DNA from 2 places in the Microlunatus aurantiacus genome. Region 1 is predicted to be linked to the other one. Evidence: predicted binding sites of a transcription regulator. Region 1 holds the regulator's gene; the other holds the start of a gene.
What was found. Region 1 encodes LexA, which represses DNA repair genes until DNA is damaged. Its sites were predicted from a motif close to TCGAACANNTGTTCGA; they were not measured.
Positions count from the first base shown of each region.

Region 2: a site for LexA is predicted at 4,738-4,753, ahead of ABD714_RS03725 (Rv2578c family radical SAM protein). Genes of this name have one in related genera too.

Region 1 covers NZ_BAAAYX010000003.1:396,772-404,853, forward strand. The annotation lists gene ABD714_RS07415 (DUF2752 domain-containing protein) at 209-634, opposite strand; gene ABD714_RS07420 (RDD family protein) at 720-1,349, shown strand; gene ABD714_RS07425 (SDR family oxidoreductase) at 1,346-2,212, shown strand; gene ABD714_RS07430 (hypothetical protein) at 2,273-2,710, opposite strand; gene lexA (transcriptional repressor LexA) at 2,999-3,811, shown strand; gene sthA (Si-specific NAD(P)(+) transhydrogenase) at 3,827-5,272, opposite strand; gene ABD714_RS07445 (ATP-dependent DNA helicase) at 5,329-7,431, opposite strand; gene hflX (GTPase HflX) at 7,446-8,082, opposite strand, start outside.
Region 2 covers NZ_BAAAYX010000002.1:761,782-769,863, forward strand. The annotation lists gene ABD714_RS03710 (carboxyl transferase domain-containing protein) at 1-1,412, shown strand, start outside; gene ABD714_RS03715 (acetyl/propionyl/methylcrotonyl-CoA carboxylase subunit alpha) at 1,415-3,391, shown strand; gene ABD714_RS03720 (hypothetical protein) at 3,382-3,663, opposite strand; gene ABD714_RS03725 (Rv2578c family radical SAM protein) at 3,707-4,729, opposite strand; gene ABD714_RS03730 (phospholipase D-like domain-containing protein) at 4,853-6,199, opposite strand; gene ABD714_RS03735 (ferredoxin family protein) at 6,566-7,471, opposite strand; gene ABD714_RS03740 (cupin domain-containing protein) at 7,468-8,082, opposite strand, start outside.

The DNA of each region.
Region 1 (8,082 bases):
CTCCGCTGCGCGGTCGCTCGCGACGGGGGGTGTTCGTCTCTCGCTGCTCCACTACGCGCCGAAGGGCTCTGACTTCCCTCGTCACCGCGAACGAAAAGCGTGTTCGCGACTCCTCGGTCCAGTCAGAACCGAGCGCTCCGCTGCGCGGGCGCTCGCCACGGGGTTGTCGTCACTCGCTGCTCCACTGCGCGAGTGCGCGTGTGCGAAGTCAGAGCAGGTTGCGCAGCACCACGTAGAGCGCCGCCGCCGCACCCGCCCACACCCACCAGGTCGCCGGGCGGACCCGGCGAGCGTTCTTCGACCAGGTCGCCGGGGGGCGGACCCGGGGCCCGCCGAGGGCCTCGACGACCCACACCGCGCCGACGACCACGCCGAGCACGAGACTGATGAAGACCACCGGGTTGAACGCGAAGGCGGCACCGACCTCGCCGTGCAACAGCGCCGCGCCCAGTCGGGTGCCGCCACAGAACGGGCACTCCCAGCCGGTCAGTGCTCGGAAGGGGCACGGGAAGCCGACGCCGGTGGTCGCGTACAGCGTGGCGATGCCGAGCCCGAAGGCGGCGTAGCCGGCCAGCCACCTCAACCCGCCGACCGCCTGGAACGGGCGTCGCTCACTGGCTCGGACGGTGGACACCCGGCCATTGTGCCCGGTGCCGGTTCTGTCCGGGGGTCTCCGGGCCTGGCCTACACTCGCGCGGGTTGCCAGAAGAGGAGCCGCCATGAGCAGCTACCAGCAGCCGTCTCCAGCGCCGGCGCCGGCGCCACCGGCCTGGGTGCCACCGGTGCCGGTCTACCCGTACGCGCACTGGGGCCGCCGCGTGGGTGCGTTCGTGATCGACGTCGCACCCCTCTCTCTGGCCGCCGTCCCGTTCTGGATCGGGTACTGGCTCTTCTACGTCGGCGTCGGGCAGCTGACCACCCGCGGCTCCGTGCCGCTGGCGCAGGCCCCGCTCACCGACCAGCTGCGGCCCGCGCTGCTGTGGATGGTCGGCGGGCTCGTGCTCCTGCTGCCCGCTCTCGGCTGGCTGTGGTGGAACCGCTGGCGCACCGCGGGACGCACCGGTCAGTCACTGGGCAAGCGGGTGCTGCAGACCGCCCTCGTCGCCGAGGTGAACGGACAGCCGCTGGGTGCGGCGAACGCGTTCCTGCGCGATCTCCTCCACCTCCTGGACGGCATCGCGTACGTCGGCTACCTCTGGCCGTTGTGGCACGCGAAGCGGCAGACCTTCGCCGACCTGCTGATGACCACGGTGGTGATCGACCACCCGCGAACGGTCGACCCCGGACCAGCGTCCGGCCGGCCCGACGACCACGCGCCCGGCCACCACCCGTACGGTGCTGGGTCATGATCGCTCTCACCGGCGCCACAGGTGCCATCGGCTCCCGGGTGGCCCGGCTGCTGGCCGAGCAGGACCAACCTCTTCGACTGCTCGTGCGTGACGCGACGCGGGCGCCGCAGCTGGGCGCCGAGGTCGCGGTCTTCGCCGGTTACACCGACGGCGACGGGGCCCGGGCCGGGCTCCGTGGCTGCGACACGATGCTGCTGGTCAGCGGGCGGGAGTCCCCCGACCGGGTCGGCGAGCACCGGGCGATGGTCGAAGCCGCCGGCGACGCCGGGGTGCGAAAGATCGTCTACCTCTCCTTCCAGGGCGCGGCACCCGAGGCCACGTTCACCTTCGCCCGGGACCACTTCCACACCGAGCAGCTGATCGCGAGCAGCGGACTGGACCACGTCTTCCTGCGCGACTCGCTCTACCTCAGCGCTCTGGCGGGACTGGCCGGCGACGACGGCGTCATCCGCGGGCCCGCCGGGGACGGCGCCGTGGCGGCCGTCAGCCATGACGACGTGGCCGCCGTCGCCGCCCGGGTGCTGGTGGAGGCGCGGTGGCAGGGGGCGACCCTGGACGTGACGGGACCCGCCGCACTCACACTCACCGAGGTCGCCGCGGAGCTGAGCTCGGTGAGCGGTCGAGAGGTGCGCTACATCCCCGAGTCCGAGGACGAGGCCTACGCCTCGCGCCGCGGCTACGGCGCCCCCGACTTCGAGGTGACAGGCTGGGTCAGCTCCTACCAGGCCATCGCCAACGGCGAGGTGGCGACCGTCAGCGACACGGTCGAACAGGTCACCGGACGGAGCCCGCAGTCACTGCGCGACGTGCTCCGGACCGACCCCGGCTGCTGGGCACACCTGGCTCCGCGCGACGCGCCCTGAGCGGCCGGTCGATCCCGGCCGGTCGATCGCGGCCGGCTCGAACCCGGCACGAACCAGGCCTCAGCGGGGCAGACCCGCGGACACGCTCACCTGGTGGCCTTCACCGGTCACCGACATCGCCGTCAGACCGACCACGGTGAGCGCAGCGACCATGATCATCAGCCCCACCACCAGGACCACCGCCACACCGCGATCGGTCAACCGCCAGGTCGGGCGGGAGACCGCGACCTCGGCCAGCACTGGCGCCGCAGGCGTGCAGGAGCGGACAGCTCCGGAACGCCGCGCCGAGTCCGGCGCCACCCAGAAGGCTGCCGGCCGGAGGGTCGGCACGGACGAGCGACCCGATCCACGCCGGGACCGGCCCGGACGCACCTGGCGTCCCGGCTGCTGTCGAGCAGGAGTGCGTCGCGCCCGCGGTGCCGGGGTCGCCGGCACGGCCGCCGGTGCGATCTCGCCGCACCCGTCGACCATGGTCCGGTCCACCAGGAGCTGGGTCATTGCTTCCTCCTACCTCGAACGGACATTCGATAGAACGCCTGTTTGAATTCTTACCCGGCCCTCAGGAGATTGGCAAGGCTTTTCGAAAAACTTCTCGGTCGTGATCCTGCCCGCCGCCACTGACACTTCTGGTTCGTCGCGCCCCCGGGCCGGTGTGAGAGTCGACCAGGAGGGTCTGACAGTCGTCCGGGGGGCCCGGGGTCACGGACACAGCGACGCCGCAGCCCGGTCACGACACGCTCGAACAGATGTTTGATTGGCTGCCGGACCTTCCCTAGAGTGCTGCTCATGGCGAACACGAAGGACGAGCAGCCCCCCACGCCGCAGCGCAAGCGCGGTCGCCCGCGAGCGAGCGAGGTCGCCGCCCAGCTGGGCGAGACGGGTCAGGTGTCGACGCTGCCCGACGGCCCGGCCGGTGTCGACGGCCTCACGCTGCGGCAGCGTCGGATCCTGGAGATGATCAAGGAGACGGTCGAGACCCGTGGCTACCCGCCGAGCATCCGGGAGATGGGCGACGCGGTCGGGCTGGCGTCCTCGTCCAGCGTCGCCCACCAGCTGAAGGTGCTGGAGGGCAAGGGCTTCCTGCGTCGAGACCCGAACCGCCCACGGGCGCTGGAGGTCCTGCTTCCCGGGGCGAACGACGCGGCCAGGGTGCGGCCGCTGTCGCCCACCCGGGCCGAGGTCGAGGTCGAGGTCGACGAGACGGGCATCAACGACGCCTACCCGGAGCCGGTGCACGTGCCGGTGATCGGGCGGATCGCGGCCGGCGGTCCGATCCTGGCCGAGGAGCGGGTGGAGGACGTGTTCGCCCTCCCACGTCAGCTCGTCGGCGAGGGCACCGTGTTCCTGCTCGAGGTCCGGGGCGACTCCATGATCGACGCCGCCATCTGCGACGGGGACTGGGTGGTCGTGCGTCAGCAGCCCACGGCGATCAACGGCGACATCGTGGCCGCCCTGCTGAACGACGAGGCCACGGTCAAGACCTTCAAGCGCACCGACGACCAGGTCTGGCTGATGCCGCACAACCCTGCGTACGACCCGATCGACGGCAACCACGCGTCGATCCTGGGCAAGGTCGTGGCGGTCCTGCGCCGGCTGTAGCGCCGGCGACCGCCCTCACAACAAGCTGGGCTCGTTGGTCGTCATCTGGTTCGTGAAGCGGGCGACGGCTCGGAGCTTGTTGGCCACGTCGAGCGCGGCGACCTTGTAGGCCTCCGAGAGCGTCGGGTAGTTGAAGACCGTGTTGACCAGGTAGTCGACGGTGCCGCCGCAGCCCATCACCGCCTGTCCGATGTGCACCAGCTCGGTGGCGTTGGTCCCGAACACGTGCACCCCGAGGATCTCCCGGGTGTCGGCGTGCACGATCAGCTTCAGCATCCCGTACGAGTCGCCGATGATCTGTCCGCGGGCCAGCTCGCGGTAGCGGGAGATCCCGACCTCGAACGGGACCGCGTCCTTGGTGAGCTCGACCTCGCTGCGGCCGCAGTAGGAGATCTCGGGGATGGAGTAGATGCCGATGGGCTGCAGGTGGTGCAGCTCGTTGACGGTCTCGCCGAACGCGTACGCGGCCGCCAGCCGCCCCTGGTCCATGGAGGTCGCGGCCAGCGCCGGGAAGCCGATCACGTCGCCGACCGCGTAGATGTGGGGAACTGCTGTCGCGTACGTGTCGTCGACCACCAACCGGCCGCGGTCGTCGGCCTCGAGTCCCGCCATCCCCAGGTCGAGCGCGTCCGTGTTGCCCTGCCGTCCGGCGGAGTACATCACCACCTCGGCGGCGATCCGCTTGCCCGAGGCGAGCGTGGTCACCGTCCCGTGGCCGGAGCTCTCCACCGAGGCCACCTCCTCACCGAAGCGGAAGGACATGGACAGGTCACGCAGGTGGAACTTCAACGACTCCACGATCTCCTGGTCGCAGAAGTCGAGCATCTGGGCGCGCTTCTCGACCAGGGTGACCCGGGTGCCGAGGGCGGCGAAGATGGACGCGTACTCGGCGCCGATGACGCCGGCCCCGACGACCACCAACGAGTCGGGCACCCTCTCCAGGGTCAGGATCTGGTCGGAGTCCAGCACCCGTACGCCGTCGAAGTCGATGGACTTCGGACGGGCCGGCGTGGTGCCGGTGGCCACGACGATCTTGGCGGCGGTCAGCGTCCGCATGGTCGACAGGTCGTCGCCGTCGATCGACAGGGTGTGGGGGTCCAGGAAGGACGCGCTGCCGGCCATCAGCTCGATGTGGTTGCGCAGCAGCTGGTTGCGGATCACCTCGATCTCGCGGCCGATCACGTGCTGGAGCCGGCTCAGCAGGTCACTGATGGTGATCTCGTTCTTGACCCGGTAGCTGGCGCCGTACATGTCGCGCTGCTGCATCCCGGTCAGGTAGAGGACGGCCTCGCGCAGCGTCTTGGACGGGATCGTGCCGGTGTTGACGCAGACGCCGCCGACCATCTGCTTCCCGTCGATGACACAGACCCGCTTGCCGAGCTTCGCCGCCATGATGGCCGCCTTCTGACCGCCCGGGCCCGAGCCGATCACCGCGAGGTCGAAATCGTAGGAGTGCTCCATACCGGGAGCCTCACACACGTGTGTTACAGCCGCCACCACCGGGGCGGATCGGCTCGTCAGTCGGTCTCGTCCAGCCGCCGGAGCGCGCCGATCGCGGTCTCCCGGTCGCTCGTGGTCCACATCGGCGGCATCGAGGAGCGCAGGTACGAGCCGTAGCGGGCCGTGACCAGGCGCGGGTCGAGGACGGCGACCACCCCGCGGTCGCTCACCCGTCGGATCAGCCGTCCGGACCCCTGGGCCAGCAGCAGCGCCGCGTGGCTGGCGGCCACCGCCATGAACCCGTTGCCGCCCGCCTCGGCGACGGCCCGCTGGCGGGCCACGGTGAGCGGCTCGTCCGGTCGGGGGAACGGGATCCGGTCGATGATGACCAGCCGGCAGGTGGATCCCGGCACGTCGATGCCCTGCCAGAGCGACAGCGTCCCGAACAGCGAGGACTCCTCCTCGGCCACGAAGCGTCGGGTCAGCTCCGACAGCTGGGCGTCCCCCTGGCAGAGGATCTTCAGCTTGGGCAGCTGCTTGCGGACGTGCACGGCGGCGGTCTCGGCTGCTCGGCGGGAGGAGAACAACCCCAACGTGCGGCCACCGGCGGCCCAGACCAGCTCGGCGACCTCCTCCAGCACGGCCTCGCTGATCCCGTCTCGACCCGGCTGCGGCATCCGCCGGGCGAGGTAGAGGATGCCCTGCTTCTCGTACGAGAACGGCGAGCCGACGTCGATGCCGAGCCACGGCTGGCGCTCGTCGTCCTCGGTGCGCGGCGGCGCCGCCGCGGTGTCCCGGACGCGCTCGTCCTCGCGCAACCCGACCGACGCAGCCACTCCGGTGAAGTCCCCACCCAGCTTCAGCGTGGCCGAGGTGAGCACCGTGGTGTGCTCGCCGAAGACCCGGGACCGCATCAGCCCGGCCACGGTCAGCGGTGCGACCCGCGCCTCGCGGCCGCTCCGCTCGCGATCGGCCACCCAGACCACGTCGTGCTCGCTCAGAGCCGCCATCCGTTCGGCGACGTCGAACACCTCCTTGACCGCGGCCGCCGCCTGCCGGCACTCGGGCTCGTTCTTGTCGGTGCCGCTGCCCAGGGCGGTCACCACCCTCCGGGTCACCGACCGGATGGCCTCGAAGGCGGCGACCACGGGGAGGTTCGCGTCCTCCACCCGCTCCAGCGGGGTCTCCTCCAGGGCGTCCTTGAGCGTGTCCGCCGACGTCAGCAGCTCCGTGGCCAGGTCGTCGTCGTCCAACCAGCCCAGGGCCCGCCGGCCGACCCGGTCGACGATGCCGGGACTCAGCTCGGCCGAGGCCGCGCCGGTCACCCGGGCCGTCAGCTCATGGGCCTCGTCGATCACCACGGCCTGGTGCTCGGGCAGGGCCGTCCCGCCGTGCATGGCGTCGATGGCGAGCAGCGCGTGGTTGGTGACCACGAGCTCGGCCGCCCGGGCCACCTCCCGGGACTTCTCCACGAAGCACGACCCGCCCTGCGGGCAGCGCTGGGTGCCCAGGCACTCCCGAACGGGGATGGAGACCTGCTGCCAGCCGCGGTCGGTGTGGCTGGGGGCGTCGTCGCGGTCGGCGAGGGCACCGGCGTCCACCTGCTCCTCGGCCCACTCCCGCAGCGCCAGCACCTCGGCACCGAGCGCGGACTCCGGTGCCGCACGGGGCGACTCCTGCAACGACGCCACCAGCTCCGAAGCCGGGATCAGGGCGGCCTGGTCGTCGGAACCGTCGCGCACCTTGAGCAGGCAGGCGTAGTTGGTGCGTCCCTTGAGGATCGCGTGCCGCGGCCGGCGGCCGGTGACGGCCTCGACGGCGTCCAGGGCGTGGGGGATGTCCTTGCCCGCCAGCTGGCCCTGCAGCGCGAGCGTCGCCGTGGTCACGACCACCCGGTCGAGATCACCGCGGGCGAGTCGGACCAGGGTCGGGGCCAGGTAGCCGAGCGACTTGCCGGTGCCGGTCCCGGCCTGGGCCAGCAGGTGGACCCCGGTGTCGAACGCGTCGCCCACCGCTGCGGCCAGCTCCAGCTGACCGGGACGCTCGTGGCCACCGATCTCCGCGACGGCAGCGGCCAGCACGGCGGCGGTCTGCTCGGCCGCCGTCGGTCGGCCGCCGGCTCCGGACGTGGTCGCGGCTCCGGACGCAGCCGTGGCGGCGCCGGTCTCGGGCGCGGTCATCGACGAGGCTGCGCTCAGCTGGAGGCGGCGAGCTCGTACGGCGCCAGCTCGCCCGCCAGGTCCGGGTGGACCCGCGCCGTCACCAGCGAGCCGTGCTCGGTGTGCTCGAGGCTGAGCAGCTCGCCACTGGTGTGGATCCGGTTGACCAGGTCGCCCCGCTCGTACGGCAGCAGCACCCGCACCTCGCGCTCGGGCCGCGGCAGTCGCGACTCCACGACCGCGCGGAGCTCCTCGATCCCCTCGCCCGTGCGGGCCGAGGTGACGACGGCGCCGGGAGCGGCGGTCCGCAGGGTGGCGATCGCCTCGGCGCTCGCCTGGTCGCACTTGTTCAGCACCACCAGCTCGGGCAGGTCGCCGGCGCCGATGTCGGCCAGCACGCCCCGCACCGCCCGGATCTGACCGACCGGATCGGGATCGGAGACGTCGACGACGTGGACCAGCAGATCCGCCTGGGCCGACTCCTCCAGGGTGGAGGCGAACGCCTCGACCAGGTCGTGCGGCAGGTGGCGGACGAAGCCGACCGTGTCGGTCAGGGTGAAGACCCGTCCGTCGGCGGTCTGCGTCCGTCGGGTGGTCGGGTCCAGGGTGGCGAACAGGGCGTCCTCGACGAGCACACCGGCCCCGGTCAAGCGGTTCAGCACGCTCGACTTG
Region 2 (8,082 bases), on a different contig from region 1:
AAGTGGGGGCCCTGGCGGCCTACGACCTCTACGGCGGCGAGTACGCCGTGCCGAGCGCCGGCATCGTCACCGGTGTCGGCCGGATCGAGGGCCGGCTGTGCCTGGTCGTGGCCAACGACGCCACCGTCAAGGGCGGCACCTACTACCCGCTGACGGTGAAGAAGCACCTACGGGCCCAGGAGATCGCAGCGGCCAACCGGCTGCCCTGCGTCTACCTGGTCGACTCCGGCGGGGCCTTCCTGACCCTGCAGGACGAGGTCTTCCCCGACCGTGACCACTTCGGCCGGATCTTCTTCCACCAGGCCAACCTGTCGGCCCGTGGCATCCCGCAGATCGCTGCGGTGATGGGTTCCTGCACGGCCGGAGGGGCGTACGTCCCGGCGATGTCCGACGAGTCGGTGATCGTCCGGGGGCAGGGCACGATCTTCCTGGGCGGGCCCCCGCTGGTGAAGGCCGCCACGGGGGAGGTGGTGTCGGCCGAGGAGCTCGGCGGCGGGGACGTGCACGCTCGGACCTCCGGGGTGGTCGACCACCTCGCCACCGACGACGCCCACGCGCTGGACATCGTCCGCTCGATCATCGCCACGCTGCCCGAGCCCCCGGTCGCCGGCCGGGACCAGGATCGTGATCACGCCACCGTCGAGGAGCCGCGCGAGGACCCGGCCGGCCTGCTGGACGTGGTGCCGGTGAGCTCACGAACCCCGTACGACGTCCGTGAGGTGATCCGACGGATCGTCGACGGCAGCCGGTGGCACGAGTTCAAGCGACTCTACGGCGAGACCCTGGTGTGCGCCTTCGCCTCGATCTGGGGCCATCGGGTGGGCATCGTGGCCAACAACGGCATCCTGTTCTCCGCGTCGGCGTTGAAGGGGGCGCACTTCGTCGAGCTGTGCAACCAGCGCGGCATCCCCCTGGTCTTCCTGCAGAACATCTCCGGGTTCATGGTCGGTCGCGAGTACGAGGCCGCGGGCATCGCCAAGGACGGCGCCAAGCTCGTCACCGCCGTCGCCTGCTCCGTGGTGCCCAAGCTCACCGTGGTGATCGGCGGCTCCTTCGGTGCGGGCAACTACGCCATGTGCGGACGGGCGTACGACCCCCGGTTCCTCTGGTTGTGGCCCAACGCCCGGATCTCGGTGATGGGCGGCGAGCAGGCCGCCGCGGTGCTGGCCACGGTGCGCCGCGACGGTCTGGAGGCCGCCGGCCAGTCGTGGTCCGACGTCGAGGAGCAGGCGTTCACCACGCCCATCAAGGAGCAGTACGAGCGCCAGGGCTCCCCCTACTACTCGACCGCCCGGCTGTGGGACGACGGCGTGATCGATCCGCGCGACACCCGCCGGGTGCTGGGTATGGGGCTCGAGATCGCTGCCGGGGTGGAGATCCCGGCACCCGCCTACGGTGTCTTCCGGATGTGATCATGGACGATCTGACCGCTGTGATCGGCTCCGTGCTGGTCGCCAACCGGGGCGAGATCGCCGTCCGGGTGCTGCGGACCTGCCGTCGGCTGGGGATCCGCGGTGTCGCCGTCTTCGCCGACCCCGACACCGGTGCGCCGCACGTCCGTACTGCCGACCAGGCGGTCCGCATCCCGGGCTACTTGGACGTCGACGCGGTGGTGGCCGCCGCCCGGGCCAGCGGGGCGGACGCCGTGCACCCCGGCTACGGCTTCCTCTCTGAGCGGGCCGACTTCGCCCGGGCCGTCGAGCGGGCGGGTCTGGTCTGGATCGGGCCGCCGGCGAGCGCGATGGAGCAGATGGGTCGCAAGGACGCCGCCCGGGAGGTGGCGGTGGCGGCCGGGGTGCCGGTGCTGCCGGCGTACGCGCTGGACACCCCGCCGGACCGGCTGGTGTTCCCGGTGCTGGTCAAGGCGGCTGCCGGGGGCGGGGGCAAGGGCATGCGGATCGTCCGGTCCGCGGCCGAGCTGCCCGAGGCGCTCGCGGCCGCCGGCCGGGAGGCGGCCGCCGCCTTCGGCGATGACACCCTGCTGATCGAGCGCTACGTCGAGCGCGGTCGGCACATCGAGGTGCAGATCCTGGCCGATGCCCACGGACGGGTGCTGGCTCTGCACGAGCGGGACTGCTCAGCCCAGCGTCGACACCAGAAGGTGATGGAGGAAGCCCCCGCGCCCGGCCTGCCGGCCGGCACCCGGACCGCGATCACCGACGCTGCGATCGCCCTGGCCGCGGCAGTCGGCTACGTCAACGCCGGCACCGTCGAGTTCCTGCTGGATGCCGACATCGGGGCCTTCTCCCTGCTGGAGATGAACACCCGTCTGCAGGTCGAGCACCCCGTCACCGAGGCCATCTGCGGCGACCTCGACCTGGTGGAGCAGCAGCTGCGGGTGGCGGCCGGTCAGCCGCTGACTCTCGACGTCGGCGACCTCGGCCCGCACGGGCACGCCATCGAGGCCCGGGTCTACGCGGAGGACCCGTACGGGGGCTTCCTGCCGCAGGCCGGCACCGCCGGCCTGGTCCGATGGCCCTCGGGACCGGGGATCCGGGTCGACCAGGCCCTGGACAGCGGGCAAAGCGTCACCACCGACTTCGACCCGATGCTCGGCAAGATCATCGCCGTCGGGCCGGACCGGGAGACGGCCCGGCGTCGGCTGGTGGCGGCTCTGGACGACACCGCCATCCTCGGGCTGACCACCAACGCCGGGTTCCTGCGCGAGCTGGCGAGTCATCCCCGCTACGTCGACGCCTCGATCGACGTCGCCTGGCTGGACCGGACCCCGTTGACCCGCCCGGACGGCGGCGACGCCCGCCGGGTTGCGGCCGGGGCCCTCGCCGCGCAGATCGGGGAGCGGGCCGGCGCCGGGGCCTTCCGGGCGGACGGCTGGCGTCTCGGCGCTCCGCCCGCCCCGACCATCGTGGCGCTGGCCGACCCGCACGACCCGGCGGCGGACGTGCGCGTCGAGGTGCCGCCGGATCATCGCGGGGCCGGGGCGGGCCGGACCGGGGCGGAAGCGGCCGTTTCGGACGGGGCCGTGTCGGACGGGGCGGCGGCCGTCCTGGTCGGCCCCGATGACGTCGAGGTCGCCTGGCACGGCCAGCGATTCGTGTTCTCCCGCCCGCGCCCGGACGGCGAGGACGCCGCGACCCGGGCGGACGGGCTGCTGACGGCGCCGATGCCGAGTGTCGTCGTCGACGTCCGGGTGACGGTGGGGGAGGAGGTGGCAGCCGACCAGATCCTGGCCACGGTGGAGGCGATGAAGATGGAGCTCGCGGTGCGCGCGCCCTTCGCCGGGGTGGTCAGTGCCGTGGCCGTCTCCGCCGGTCAGCGGGTCGCGTTGGGAGCTGCCCTGCTCACCGTGGAGCAGCACACAGCTGATGTCGCAGGGGCCGGGTCGTCGGTCACCGCCGATCCCGACCCGACGCGCACCCCTCAGCCATAGCGGTGGCTCTTCTCGCTGTGCCCGGCCGGCCGGGTGCAGCTGCGGCCGTTCATGGAGGTGTGACCGCACAGCTGACCCTGGTCGGTGGGCGCTGTTGCCGCCTCCGACGCCGCCTTCGGGGTCCGCTTGTGCTTCGTCGAGGTCTCGGGCTCGCGTGCCGGCGATGCAGTTCCGGCCTCGCCCGCGGCTGCCTCCCGGCGGGTCGGACCGCTGCTGTTCCGGGCGGCGTACCGGGCTTCGCGCATCGCCCTCTGGGCGTCCAGCTTGCTCACCCCCTGACCCTACGTCCCGGCGCCGACACGTCGTCGCCCGCGGTCAGAAGAGGGTCGCCTGCGCGGGCTGTGTCGCAGTCGGCGGTGGCGTCGGCAGCCGCAGCACCTGCGGTCCGGCCAGTCCGTGGCGGCGCAGCAGCGGTGCTGCTCGGCGGGCGAGATAGGAGGCGTACGACCGCAGCACGTAGCTGCCCTGACCGTAGAGCTCCTGGTACGGCTCGATCAGCGCGGGCCGGTGACGTCCCAGGAACGCCCAGAACCACTCCCGCGCGCCCGGTCGCAGATGCAGGGCGAAGACGGTGGCGCTGGTGGCGCCGGCGCTCGCGATCCGTCCCAGCAGCGCGTCGAGCTGTGCGTCGCTGTCGGTGAGCAGGGGGAGCACCGGGGCGACCAGGACCTGGCAGGGGAGTCCGGCGTCGGCGATCGCCCGGATCAGAGAGAGTCGAGCGCGCGGGCCCGGGGTCCCCGCCTCGATGACGTCGTGGAGCTCGTCGTCGAGCAGGGCCAGCGAGATCCCGATCCCGATCGGCACCCGGTCGGCCAGGGCTGTCAGCAGCGACAGGTCGCGCCGCAGGGTGGTGCCCTTGGTCAGGATGGAGAACGGGGTCCCGGAGTCCGCCAGCGCGCGGACGATCCCCGGCATCAGCCGGTAGCGACCCTCGGCCCGCTGGTAGGGATCGGTGTTGGTGCCCAGCGCCACGGGTTCGTGGCGCCAGGATGCCCGGGCCAGCTCCTGGCGCAACCGCTCGACGACGTTGATCTTGACCACGATCTGGGTGTCGAAGTCGGTGCCGGTGCCCAGCTGAAGATAGCTGTGGGTGCGCCGGGCGAAGCAGTAGGTGCAGGCGTGGCTGCAACCGCGGTACGGGTTGACGGTCCACGAGAACGGCACCGCAGCAGCGGACGGGACCTGGTTGAGCGCGGACTTGGCGAGCACCTCGTGGAACGTCAGACCGGCGAACTCGGGAGTCTGGACGGACCGCACGAGGTTAGCCACCGACGGCAGGCCGGGCAGGGGTGAGGCGGCATCGTCCACGTTCTCGAGTCGTTGGGCATCCCAGCGCATGCGTGCATTCAAACACATGAGCGATTACCTGGGCGAGTGTCCTGGCTCCGGTCGGTGACGCACGAACGCCCGGCGACCCGCGAGGGGTCACCGGGCGTCGGTGAGGTGTGGAGCTGGGAAGGCCTAACCGCCTTCGTTGAGCTCGGCCTGGCGCTCGACGTTCTGGTCGGGCGTCAGCGAGCGTGCGTCCTCACGCTTGCTCTTCAGCACGATCGGCGGCGGGGTGGAGCGCAGCCGCTTCGACTTCTTCTGGATGTAGCTGAAGTTCGCGCTGTAAGCGTTGTAGTAGCCGGTGCCGACGACCCGCAGGACCATGTCGTCGTTGTACAGCGAGCCGTTGCTGGTCAGGTTCTGCGACCCGGTCCAGACCACGCGCTGATCCACGACCTTGCCGTCGAGCTTCAAGCGGCCGTTGATGATGAGGGACTTGTGGTGGGTGTACTGCTCGCCGTAGTCGTTGCGGTTGGTGTCCCGCCAGGCGTCCTCGACCACCATCTGGCCGTAGCGCGAGGATTTCGCGAGCAGCTGGCGCATGATCGTCCGGCTCGCGCGGCCCCGGTTGAGGGTGACGTCGACCTTGCAGCCGGCGTTGTGCAGCGACCACAGCTTCTTGGCCACGTCCATCCGCGGGTTGGTGAAGCCCCACATGTTCATCCGCACCACCGTTCGACCGCCGCTGCCCAGCGTGGTCCTGCACTGCACCGTGTTGAGTACGTCCAGGTACTGGATGATCGGATACTGCTTTCCGCCCACGATGCGCCTCTGCGGGTAGATGTACAGCGTGAACGGACCGTTCGTCGTGTTCTTGTTGTTTCCGTAGAGGTGGTCCTGACGGTTTGTCGTCATGTCGTTGAAGTAGGTCATCAGCCGGTTGTAGAGGTCGGGCTTGCTTCCCTCGACGATCGTGTGCGAGTTGTTGAAGCTGTTGTAGATGTTGACTCGGTGGGGGTTGGCCGAGCTGATGATCGACACGTTCTTGGCTGCGCCCACCTGGGAGAACAAGTAGTACTTGCCGTGGATGGTGGCGTACGGGTAGTTCGACATGCAGCCACCGCGGCTGCAGGTCACCACGTAACTGCGGTTCTTCTTGCTGGTGCCCAGGGCCTTCCTCAGGCGCTTGAGCTGGGCGCCTTCGGCGCCGTTGTCTACCAGGAAGTGCACGTTGACGCCTCGCTTGTGGGCGGCGATGAGGCGGTCAGCTGTCGACTTCTGGCTGAACAGGTACATCGCCATGGTGATCGTCTGTCGTTGCTTGCAACCGGCCGCCGGGTTGCAGCCCGGGACAGCGGAGATGGTCTTGTCCAAGACCGTCTGGGCCCGACGCTCGGCGGTCTTGTTCCCCGCGGCGTTGTTGAACACCACCCCGGTCTTGGGTGTGTAGGGCGCGGCCTGCGCCGTCGGCACCAGATAGGTGCCCATCAATCCTGCGCCGCAGATCGCGACCAGCAGGGTGGTCAGCAGTCGCTTCATGGCCCCGTTCCTCACTTCACTTCTCCCCCGGGGTGCCGGTGGCGCCCCTGACCCGCGTGGTGGATGACAACAGTCCAGCGGGTGAGGCGGGTGTGTCGTCAGGTGGTGTGGCCGTCGTGCCCCCGGGACAAGCAGCCAGGGCTAAGCGTGCCACACGGAGGGTCGATTCGCGCAGGTCTTCTGGGTTTCCGGTCCGTCGCGCACAAATCTCTCGGCAAGCCTGTTCACAGGCGCGGCACAGTCGGCAAGCGCATACCCCGGCTATCTGAGGCGCAAACCGTTGTGCGGAGTTGCGGAGGCCCGCAACGATTCGACTTCCGGCCTCCCGGAGGCGTTACGCAATCGTGATCTCACACAATCGTGATCTCACCTACCCACGGGATCCATCGCCTCGACGCCAGCGACCTCGTACGTCATGGCGAAGGTGTCCTGCGTGGCCGCGCAGGTGAGCCGGGCGGCCTCGCGGCGGCGGGACCACACCTCCACCTGCCAGCGACGTCCATCCGAGGCCGAGGCTGCGACCCGCCAGCGGCCCGGCTCAGGGGTCGACCAGCCGTCGGCGCGCACGTCACCGGGACCGTACGGACCGTGCCGGCGGTGGATCTCACCGATGGCGGCCTGGGCCGGCGGGGGCCAGCGGACCGACCCCCGGAGATGGTTCGCAGCGAGCCGCCCGTCGAGGTGGCCGCGCACCACGTCGACGGCGGACCCGGCGTCGAGATCGCCGTAGTAGGTGCCGTCCGGCAGCGTCACCAGGTTCGCGGCGAAGCGGTCACCGCCGACGTGGCTGCACTCCCAGGTGGCCTCGGGCCAGTGAGCGGCGAGGGCGGCGGCCACCGGACGACCTCGGAGCGCGCAGCAGGTGTCGTGCTGACCGTGCGCGCAGACCAGCAGCAGCGGGTCCTCGGACACCGCGCCAGCCGCAGAACTCGCGCCCGCCAGGGTGTCTGCGGCGACGAGCAGGTCATCCTCCCGTCGCCAGCTGCCCCAGGTGGTCGTCCCACCGACCCGGGTGACGGCCCAGCTCCGGCGGTCGGAGGGAACCCGCCGACCCGGCCGACGGATGAGGAGCAGCCGGCTCCGGCTCGCGCGAATGGCCGCGGTCAACGCGGCCACCACCTCGGTCGACCAGCCGGCGCCGGTCAGTGCGTCGAAGCGCCACGGTCCGGGATGCTCGATCAGCAGGAAGGACGACGCGAGGGGAGCGGTGCCCACCGGAGGGTCGCGACGTTCCCGGGCAGCGTCGGCGCAGCGGAAGGTCGGCGTCGTCACCCGGCGACGGCCAGCCCGGTCAGGAGCAGACGGCGCGCCAAACCGATCCCGAGCTCGCCGGCCGTGCCACTGCCGATCTTCCACCAGTCGAGGAACGCTTCGCGCTCGGCGGCGGTCACGGTGGTCTGCCCCCCGCGGCCGGAGATCGTGAGCCCGCCGTCGGGTCGTTCGTGCAGCGTGCCGGCCAGATGAGCCCGCACCGTCACGGGGGTGTCGTCGGTGAGCTCGTCGGCGGCGCGCAGCTGACGCAGGGGGCCCACCGGTGCGGCTCGCTGGCCCGCGCGGGCCAGCGGCGCGAAGGCGGCGGCGACGGCGTCGATCTCGGTGTTCTCGAGCGCGTCGACGAGCTTCTCGCGCACCAGCTCGACCTCGGCGACCAGCGCGGTGGGGTCGGCCACGTCGACGCCGAGCGGGAGTGAGCTGCGGGCCTCCGGGTCGCCCGCCACCGTCCGCAACGCGTGCTGGATCAGCTGCTCGGCCACGCCGTAGCGGGTCCAGGTGTGCACGCCCAGCGTGAGGTGGGTGCTGACCCCGCCGAGCGCGGTCGCGGCGTGCAGGAAGCCGCGCGGGAGATAGAGCACGTCGCCCGGCCGCAGGACCGTGTCGATCAG